DNA from 2 places in the Xanthomonas cannabis genome. Region 2 is predicted to be linked to the other one. Evidence: predicted binding sites of a transcription regulator. Region 2 holds the regulator's gene; the other holds the start of a gene.

Region 1 (4,416 bases), 1.3 Mb from region 2:
CCGTGGCGTGTCGTACTACCAGGCGCCGGAAGGCACCGCCGAGTGCCCGACGCGGATCTTCTGGCCGATGGTCGATGGCCGCCTGGGTGCGCTGGACGCGCAGACCGGCAAGCTGTGCGCCAGCTTCGGCAACAACGGCTATGTGGATCTGAATGCCGGCACCGGCAACACCAAGCCGGGCTTCGTCGGCCCGACCTCGCCGCCGGTGGTGATGCGCGGCGTGGTGATCCAGCCGACCGGCCAGGTGCGTGACGGCCAGGAAGGCGATGCACCGTCGGGCGTGGTGCGCGGCTTCGATGCGCTCACCGGCCAGCTGCGCTGGGCCTGGGACCTGGGCAACCCGGCAATCACCGCCGAGCCGCCGGCCGGCCAGACCTACACCCGCTCGACCCCGAACGTGTGGTCGCTGATGGCCGCCGACGACGAGCTGGGCCTGGTCTACCTGCCCACCGGCAATGCCTCCGGCGATTTCTTCGGCAAGGGCCGCACCCCGCAGGACGAGGAATACACCGCCTCGCTGGTTGCGGTGGATGCCGCCACCGGCAAGGAGCGCTGGCACTTCCGCACCGTCAACCACGACCTGTGGGATTACGACATCGGCCCGCAGCCGAACCTGGTCGACTGGCCGGTGGCTGGCGGCGGCACGCGTGCTGCGGTGATCCAGGCCACCAAGTCCGGCCAGGTCTTCGTGCTGGACCGCGCCACCGGCGAGCCGATCATGCCGGTCAAGCAGATCCCGGTGCCGCAGGGCACCGATCATGGCGACTGGACCGCTGCCACCCAGCCGATCTCGCCGGGCATGCCCAATACCGTGGGCGCGCCGAGCCGTGAGTTCGAAACCATCATCGAATCCGATGCCTGGGGCATGACGCCGTTCGACCAGCTGGCCTGCCGTATCCAGTTCAAGCAACTGCGCTACGAAGGCATGTTCACCCCGCCGACCCTGCAGGGCTCGCTGGCCTTCACCGGCAATCACGGCGGCATCAACTGGGGCGGCGTCTCGGTCGATCTGCAGCGCGGCATCATGGTGATGAACAGCAATCGCCTGCCCTACACCCTGCAGGTCTACACCCGCGAAAAGATGGACGAGCTGGGCGTGGTGTCGGTGTTCGACGGCAAGAGCAAGACGCCGGGCTACATGGCGCAGAAGGGTCTGGCCTACGGCGCCCGCAAGGAGCCCTGGATGTCGCCACTCAACACGCCGTGCGTGGCACCGCCGTGGGGCTATATCGCCGGCGTGGACCTGCGTACCCAGCAGGTGTTGTGGCGCCGTCCGCTGGGCACCGGTTACGACCAGGGCCCGATGGGCATCCCGTCCAAGACCAAGTTCGAGATCGGCACGCCCAACAACAGCGGCTCGCTGACCACCGCTGGCGGCGTGACCTTCATCGGCGCGACGCTGGACGATTTCCTGCGCGGCTTCGACACCCGCACCGGCAAGCAGGTCTGGGAGACCCGCGTGCCGGCCGGCCCGCAGGCGGCCCCGCTGAGCTACACCATCGATGGCAAGCAATACATCGTGGCCGCCGTGGGTGGGCACGACCGCATGGAAACCAAGTCCGGCGACAGCGTGATCGCCTGGGCGCTGCCGGACGATGCGCCGGCCGCGCCGGCGAAATAAGCGCCTGCCGGACGATGCAGTGACACACAAGCCGGCCGTCGTGAGACGGCCGGTTTTTTTGTGGGTCTGGCGCACCGAGCGGATGCATTGCTTCATGGGCTCGGGTGCCAGAGCAGCGCGCCATGCAATCTTCCCGACCTCTTTCTGGCGGGTGGGCCTTTGCACGTTGCCGCGCAGCAGTTGCAGGCCCCGGCGACGCAAGGTCGGCTGCATGTCGCCGCTCCTGTAGGCATTGGGTGGCACCGCCGTCGCATCTCCGCCAGCAGGAACCGCCCTGCCCGTCGCCCCGGTCGATGCAGTGCCAGGCGCGATGGCTGCAGGCGCAATGCAGCCTGTTGCCAGCCGCAGGTCAGGCGCTTGGCGCGCTCCGGCTCATCCCTGCACCTCGCCCCCGATTCAGCGGACCGATACGTTGCCGTATCCGCATCGGGCGTCGGGTACGCACCGCTGCCGCGTCACAAGCCGGTCGGCACTACCGGGCCACGCACTGCAAGCGCTGCAGGAATGTGGCTAGACCGATCCAAGCGCGCGGCTACACCATCAACGATGCTCTGCCGGACGATATCGAACGGCACGGAGCGACATCGTGATTTCACCCGATATTTACATTTTGATGTTATCGCAAACACATCCCCCGTCCGCTGCTGCGGCCTCGACAATGACTGAAACCGCTTCCAAATCAAGGAGTTCCAGCACTTTACGGTTTGCTCGGCCTTATTCCGACAAACGGTACCTTCACGCCATCATGATTCGAGCTCAGCCGCCGATACCCCCCTTGCAGCCACGCACTGCCGGACACCGATCCATTCCCTCAGATCACCTAGTTGGACTCAGCCTATGTCGCCTTCACATGATGCCGCCCACGTTGCCCGCCCATCGGCCGGCCCCGACGTCGCGCGCACCCGCTGGGCTGCCGGGCTGCCCGCCGCTGCGCAGATCGGCTTGCTGGCCTTGCTGACGCTCTACGCCGCCACGCTGGTGCCCGGCGGTCTGGCAAGCGCCCTGGCAAAGCTGCTCCCCGCGCTGTTGGTGCTGGGCGCGGCCAGCGCCGGCTTGTGGTGGTGGGCGCGACGTCGCAGCAACGTGCAGCTGCAACAGGCCGTGCGCGCGGTCATCGCAATCGGCGAAGGCCGCTTCCACCGCCTGAACCTGCGCAGCGCCTCCGGCGAACTCGCGCCGCTACTGCATGCCTTGCAGGACACCCAGGACAAGCTCGCCATCCGCCTCGATGTGATGGAACAGGGCCTGCGCCACGGCCAGTTCGTGATCAAGGCTCTCGACGATCTGGACACCATGATCCGCATCGCCGACGACGACGGCCAGGTGCTGTTCGCCAACCGCAAACTGCTCGCGATGCTCAAGCTGATCGAGCCGGACGTGCAGAGCTTCCGCCCCAGCTTCCACGCCGAAGGCTTCGTTGGCGGCAGCATTGGCGACATCTATCCGGATAGCCAGGCCGCGATCGACCGCATGCGTGCGTTGACTGCCTCCAAGGCCGTGCGTGCGCCGTTCTTCGGCCGTCAGATCGACTTCGTGTACAGCCCGATCATCGCGGCCGACGGCGCCAAGCTCGGCACCATTGCGCAGTGGATGGACGTCACCGCACAGGTCAACGCCGAGCAGGCGCTGATCCAGATCATCGATGCCGCCGCAGCCGGCGATTTCAGCCGGCGCATGCAGATCAATGGCATGGACGGGGTGTTGCTGTCTTTGGCGCAGGGCATCAACCGCATCTACGACTCGGTGGAAACCCACCTGGCCGCGTTGGCGCGCGTGATCGGCGCGCTGGCCGAAGGCGACCTCACCCAGCGCGTGGAGGGCGACGCGCACGGCATCTTTGCGCGCCTGCGCGACGACACCAATCAGACCGTAAGCCGCCTGACCGAGATCATCGGCGGCATCCAGACCGCGTCCGACACCATCCGCCAGGCCGCGGTGGAAATCGCCGCCGGCAATACCGACCTGTCCGAGCGCACCGAACAACAGGCCGCCAACCTGGAAGAAACCGCCAGCTCCATGGAGGAGCTCACCTCCACCGTGAAGCAGAACGCCGAAAGCGCGCTGCAGGCCAATCGCCTGGTCTTGGGCACCGGTGATGTCGCCCAGAGCGGCGGCCAGGTGATGGACGACGTAGTCGCCACCATGAGCCAGATCAGCACCGCCTCGCGCAAGATCGGCGAGATCATTGGCGTCATCGACGGCATCGCGTTCCAGACCAATATTCTGGCGCTCAACGCCGCGGTGGAAGCTGCGCGCGCCGGCGAACAGGGCCGCGGCTTTGCAGTGGTGGCCTCGGAAGTGCGTGCCCTGGCGCGGCGCTCGGCCGATGCCGCCAAGGAGATCAAGACGCTGATCGCCGATTCCACCGACAAGGTGGAACTGGGCTCGGGCCTGGTGCACCGCGCCGGCGCGACCATGCGCGAGATCGTCGGCTCGGTCAAACACGTCACCGCCATCATGAGCGAGATCACCTCGGCCAGCGCCGAGCAGTCCAGCGGCATCGAGCAGGTCAACCGCACCGTGGCGCAACTGGACGAAGTGACCCAACGCAACGCCGCGCTGGTGGAAGAAGCCACCGCTGCCGCGCGCAGCCTGGAAGAGCAGGCAGTGGAACTGGCCGATGCGGTGTCGATCTTCCGCCTGCAGGCCGCGCACAGCAGCAACCCGAAAGCAGTGCGCGCAAGCTTCAAACACGCAGCCGCGTAAACCGCCGTCACCCCACGCGCAGAATCACCGTAGGAGCGCACCCGGGCGCGACCAAGCTTTCCCGGTAATGCCGCATCGCGCCCAGGTGC
Region 2 (4,416 bases):
GGCGGCGTGATCGCCCTGGTCGGCCCGACCGGCGCCGGCAAGACCACCACCATCGCCAAGCTGGCGCAGCGCTTCGCCGCCCAGCACGCCCCGCGCGACGTGGCCCTGGTCACCACCGACACCTTGCGCGTCGGTGGCCGCGAACAGCTGCACAGCTACGGCCGTCAGCTCGGCATCGCCGTGCACGAGGCCGATAGCGCCGAAAGCCTGCTGGAACTGCTGGAGCGTCTGCGCGACTACAAGCTGGTGCTGATCGACACCGCTGGCATGGGCCAGCGCGACCGTGCCCTGGCCGCCCAGCTGAACTGGCTGCGCGCCGCCCAGCAGGTCACCTCGCTGCTGGTGCTGCCCGCCAACTCCCATTTCGCCGACCTCGACGAGGTCGTGCGCCGCTTCGCCCACGCCAAGCCCCAAGGCGTGGTGCTGACCAAACTCGACGAGACCGGCCGCTTCGGCAGCGCCTTGTCGGTGGTGGTCGACCACCAAATGCCCATCACCTGGGTGACTGACGGACAGCGGGTCCCCGACGACCTGCACCGCGCCAATGCCGCCAGTCTCGTTCTTCGTCTTGAAGATTTGCGGCGCGCTGCCGATAAGCCCTGTACTCCGGAGCACAACCATGCAGTCGCGTGAATACGCCAAGCTGACCAACGCCTTCCCCCTGTCGGCGACCCGTCCCGAGCCTTTGGGCCCGGTGCGCACCATTGCCGTGACCGGTGGCAAGGGTGGCGTGGGTAAAACCAACATCTCCGCCAACCTGGCCGTGGCGCTTGCCGACATGGGCAAGCGCACCCTGCTGCTCGACGCCGACCTTGGCCTGGCCAACCTGGATGTGGTCTTGGGACTCTCGCCCAAGTACACCCTGGCCGACCTGATCGCCGGCCGTTGCACGCTCGATGAAGTGATCATCGAAGGCCCCGGCGGCGTGCTGGTGGTGCCGGCCGCGTCCGGTCGCCGCCACATGGCCGAACTGGCCCCGGCCCAGCACATCGGCCTGGTCAACGTGTTCTCCGAACTGGAACGCGACCTGGACGTGATGGTCATCGATACCGCCGCCGGCATCACCGACAGCGTGCTGACCTTCTGCCAGGCCGCCCAGGACACCGTGGTGGTGGTCTGCGACGAGCCGGCCTCGATCACCGACGCCTACGCGCTGATCAAGGTGCTCTCGCGCGAACGCGGCGTGGACCGCCTGCAGATCATCGCCAACATGGTGCGCGACCCCAATGAAGGCCGCCTGCTGTACGACAAGCTCTCCCGGGTCTGCGAAAAGTTCCTTGGCGACGTCTCGCTGAACTATCTCGGCCACGTGCCGCAGGACGACTGGCTGCGCCTGTCGGTGCAGCGTCAGCAACCCGTCATCAAGGCCTACCCGTCCAGTCCGTCGGCGCAGGCGATTGCCGAAATCGCACGCCGTACCTCGCGCTGGCAGGCACCCACCGTGCCGCGCGGCAACGTCGAGTTCTTTGTCGAACGCATCATCCAACGGGGAGTGGCCGCATGAGCACCGCTACCGCCACCACGGCCAGCGCGCAGTACCGCGCCGTGCAGCGCAACAACGCCAACGACGTGGTGACCCAGCACGCCGACCTGGTCCGCCGCATTGCCCACCATCTGGCCGCGCGCCTGCCGGCCAGCGTGGAAGTGGACGACCTGATCCAGGCCGGCATGATCGGCCTGATCGAAGCCTCGCGCAGCTACGACTCCGACCAGGGTGCCTCGTTCGAAACCTATGCCTCGATCCGCATCCGCGGCTCGATGATCGACGAGATCCGCCGGGGCGACTGGGTGCCGCGTTCGGTGCACCGCCGCGCCCGTGACGCCGCTGCTGCCGTGCGCAAGATCGAGCAGAACACCGGCCGCGCCGCCGCCGCCACCGAAGTGGCCGCCGCCATGGAAATGCCGCTGCCCGACTACCTGCGCCTGATGGAAGACGCCGCACGTGGCCAGGTGCTGAGCCTGGAATCGCGCATCGAAGATCACGGCGAGCTGGACACCACCGCCAAGGGTGGCCCCAATCCGCAGCAGATGATGGAGCGTGGCGAATTCGGCCGCGAGCTGGGCAAGGCCATCGGCCAGTTGCCCGAGCGCGAGCAGCTGGTGCTGTCGCTGTACTACGAACAGGAATTGAACCTGAAGGAAATCGGCGCCGTGCTGGGCGTCAGCGAATCGCGCGTGTGCCAGATCCATGGCCAGGCGGTGGTGCGTTTGCGTGGCCGCCTCAAGGTCTTCGAACTGGCCGATGCCGGCGTCGAAGTCGACGACTGAATTTTTCGCGTAATTTTTCGTGTTAGGAGCTTGATGTGAACAAGAACATGCGGATCCTGATCGTGGACGACTTCTCGACGATGCGACGCATCGTCAAGAATCTGTTGGCGGATCTCGGCTTCACCAATACCGCAGAGGCCGAAGACGGCAACAGCGCGCTGGCCGCGTTGCGCGCGGGCCCGTTCGACTTCGTGGTGACGGACTGGAACATGCCCGGCATGACCGGCATCGACCTGCTGCGCAACATCCGCGCCGACGCCAAGCTCAAGCACCTGCCGGTGATGATGGTGACCGCCGAAGCCAAGCGCGAGCAGATCATCGAAGCGGCCCAGTGCGGCGTCAACGGCTACATCATCAAGCCGTTTACCGCGCAGACGCTGGAAGAAAAGCTGGGCAAGGTGTTCGAACGTCTGGCGGCGACCGCCTGATGAACGCCACCGTGGAAACCGATGCCGAACGTGCCGCGTTGATCGAGCGCCTGCAAGGCGCACTCGATGCACTGGAAAGCGGTGACCAGGTCGCCTGGCGGCGCGAGGTCGACCACCTCGCCGCCCTGCGCACGCGCCCGATGATGCAGAGCCTGAGCCGGCTTGCCCGCGAACTTGGCCAGGCGCTGGGCGAGCTGCCCACCGTGCCCGAAGAAGCCGGTGAGCTGGACGATGCCTGCTCGCGCCTGGATCACGTGGTGGAGATGACCGAAAAGGCCAGCCACCGCACGCTGGACCTGGTCGAGGAATGCCGCGTGCTGGCCAACCAGCTGCGCGATGGCGGCCTCAATCAGGACCAGGGCGCGCTGATGGACAAGATGCGCCACAACCTCACCGAGCTGTCGCTGGCGCAAAGCTATCAGGACCTCAGCGGCCAGATCATCCGCCGCGTGGCCGGCATCGTGCGCCGCGTGCACGAGGGCTTCGGTGCGCTCGGCCTGCCGCCGAAGAATCCCGAGCCGAAGAAAGACGACGGCGGTCTTGCCGGTCCTGCGATCAAGGGCCTGGACCGTCACGCCGTGTCGCAGGACGACGCCGACGATTTGCTGTCCGGATTGGGGTTGTAACCATGAGTGCCGTTCCAGACGATATTGCTGCCGATTTCATCGTCGAGGCCCAGGAAATCCTGGATCGCCTCGGCGAACAGCTGGTGTCGCTGGAACAGGCGCCAGACGAGGCCGACCAGCTCAATGCGGTGTTCCGCGGCTTCCACACGCTCAAGGGCGGCGCCGGCTTCCTGGCGATCAAGCCCATGGTGGAGCTCTGCCACGCCGCTGAAGAAACCCTCGGCATGGCGCGCTCGGGCCAGGCCGTGCTGCAGGCGCATCACTTCGACGCCGCGCAGCAATCGCTGGACTATCTGCAGGCCATGCTGGATGCGATGGGCTCTGGCGAAACCGTACCGCATGCACCGGCCACGCTGATCGCGCAGTTCGATGCCAAGAGCGGCCCGCCGGCGGTCAAGGCCGCGCCCAAGGCAGCCACTGCCAAACCGGCGACTGCCGCACATGCCGACGATGCGCATGCGCCCGCTCCCAAGGCGGCCGGCAAAGGCGCGGCCAAGGGTGGCGCGGAAGCCGAGCAGACCGTGCGCGTGGACACCAAGCGCCTGGATGCCATCGTCAATCTGATCGGCGAGCTGGTGCTCTCGCGCAACCGTCTGAAGACCTTGCGCACCCGCCTGCGCGACGAAGAACTCGACCGTGCCGTCAGCACGCTCGACATCGCCACCGCGCGCCTGCAGACCGCGGTGATGCGTACCCGCATGCAGCCGGTGAGCAAGGTGTTTTCGCGTTTCCCCAAGGTGGCCCGCGACGTCGCGCGCACCCTGTCCAAGGAAGTGGAACTGGAACTAATCGGCGCCGAAACCGAGCTCGATCGTAATCTTGTCGAAGCCCTGGCCGATCCCCTGGTGCACCTGGTGCGCAACGCCATCGACCACGGCATCGAATCGCCTGCCCTGCGCGAAGCCACCGGCAAGCCGCGCAGCGGCCATGTGCGCCTGTCGGCGCAGCAGGAAGGCGACTACGTCAGCATCGAAATCCAGGACGACGGTGCCGGCATCGACCCGGAGCGGCTGCGCGAGATCGCGCGCGGCAAGGGCCTGATCGACGCCGAGGCCGCGGCCCGCCTGAGCACCGACGAGTGCCTGCATCTGATC

What was found. Region 2 encodes FliA, which starts transcription of late flagellar genes. Its sites were predicted from a motif close to TAAAGTTTNNCNNNCNNNGGCCGATAA; they were not measured.
Region 1: a site for FliA is predicted at 2,365-2,391, ahead of RZV17_RS15330 (methyl-accepting chemotaxis protein). Genes of this name have one in related genera too.

The regions. Positions count from the first base shown of each region.
Region 1 is NZ_CP136580.1:3,617,648-3,622,063, forward strand. Features, by position in the region: gene RZV17_RS15325 (membrane-bound PQQ-dependent dehydrogenase, glucose/quinate/shikimate family) at 1-1,621, shown strand, start outside; gene RZV17_RS15330 (methyl-accepting chemotaxis protein) at 2,459-4,327, shown strand.
Region 2 is NZ_CP136580.1:2,282,151-2,286,566, reverse strand. Features, by position in the region: gene flhF (flagellar biosynthesis protein FlhF) at 1-633, shown strand, start outside; gene RZV17_RS09735 (MinD/ParA family protein) at 620-1,504, shown strand; gene RZV17_RS09730 (RNA polymerase sigma factor FliA) at 1,501-2,268, shown strand; gene cheY (chemotaxis response regulator CheY) at 2,304-2,696, shown strand; gene RZV17_RS09720 (protein phosphatase CheZ) at 2,696-3,322, shown strand; gene RZV17_RS09715 (chemotaxis protein CheA) at 3,325-4,416, shown strand, end outside.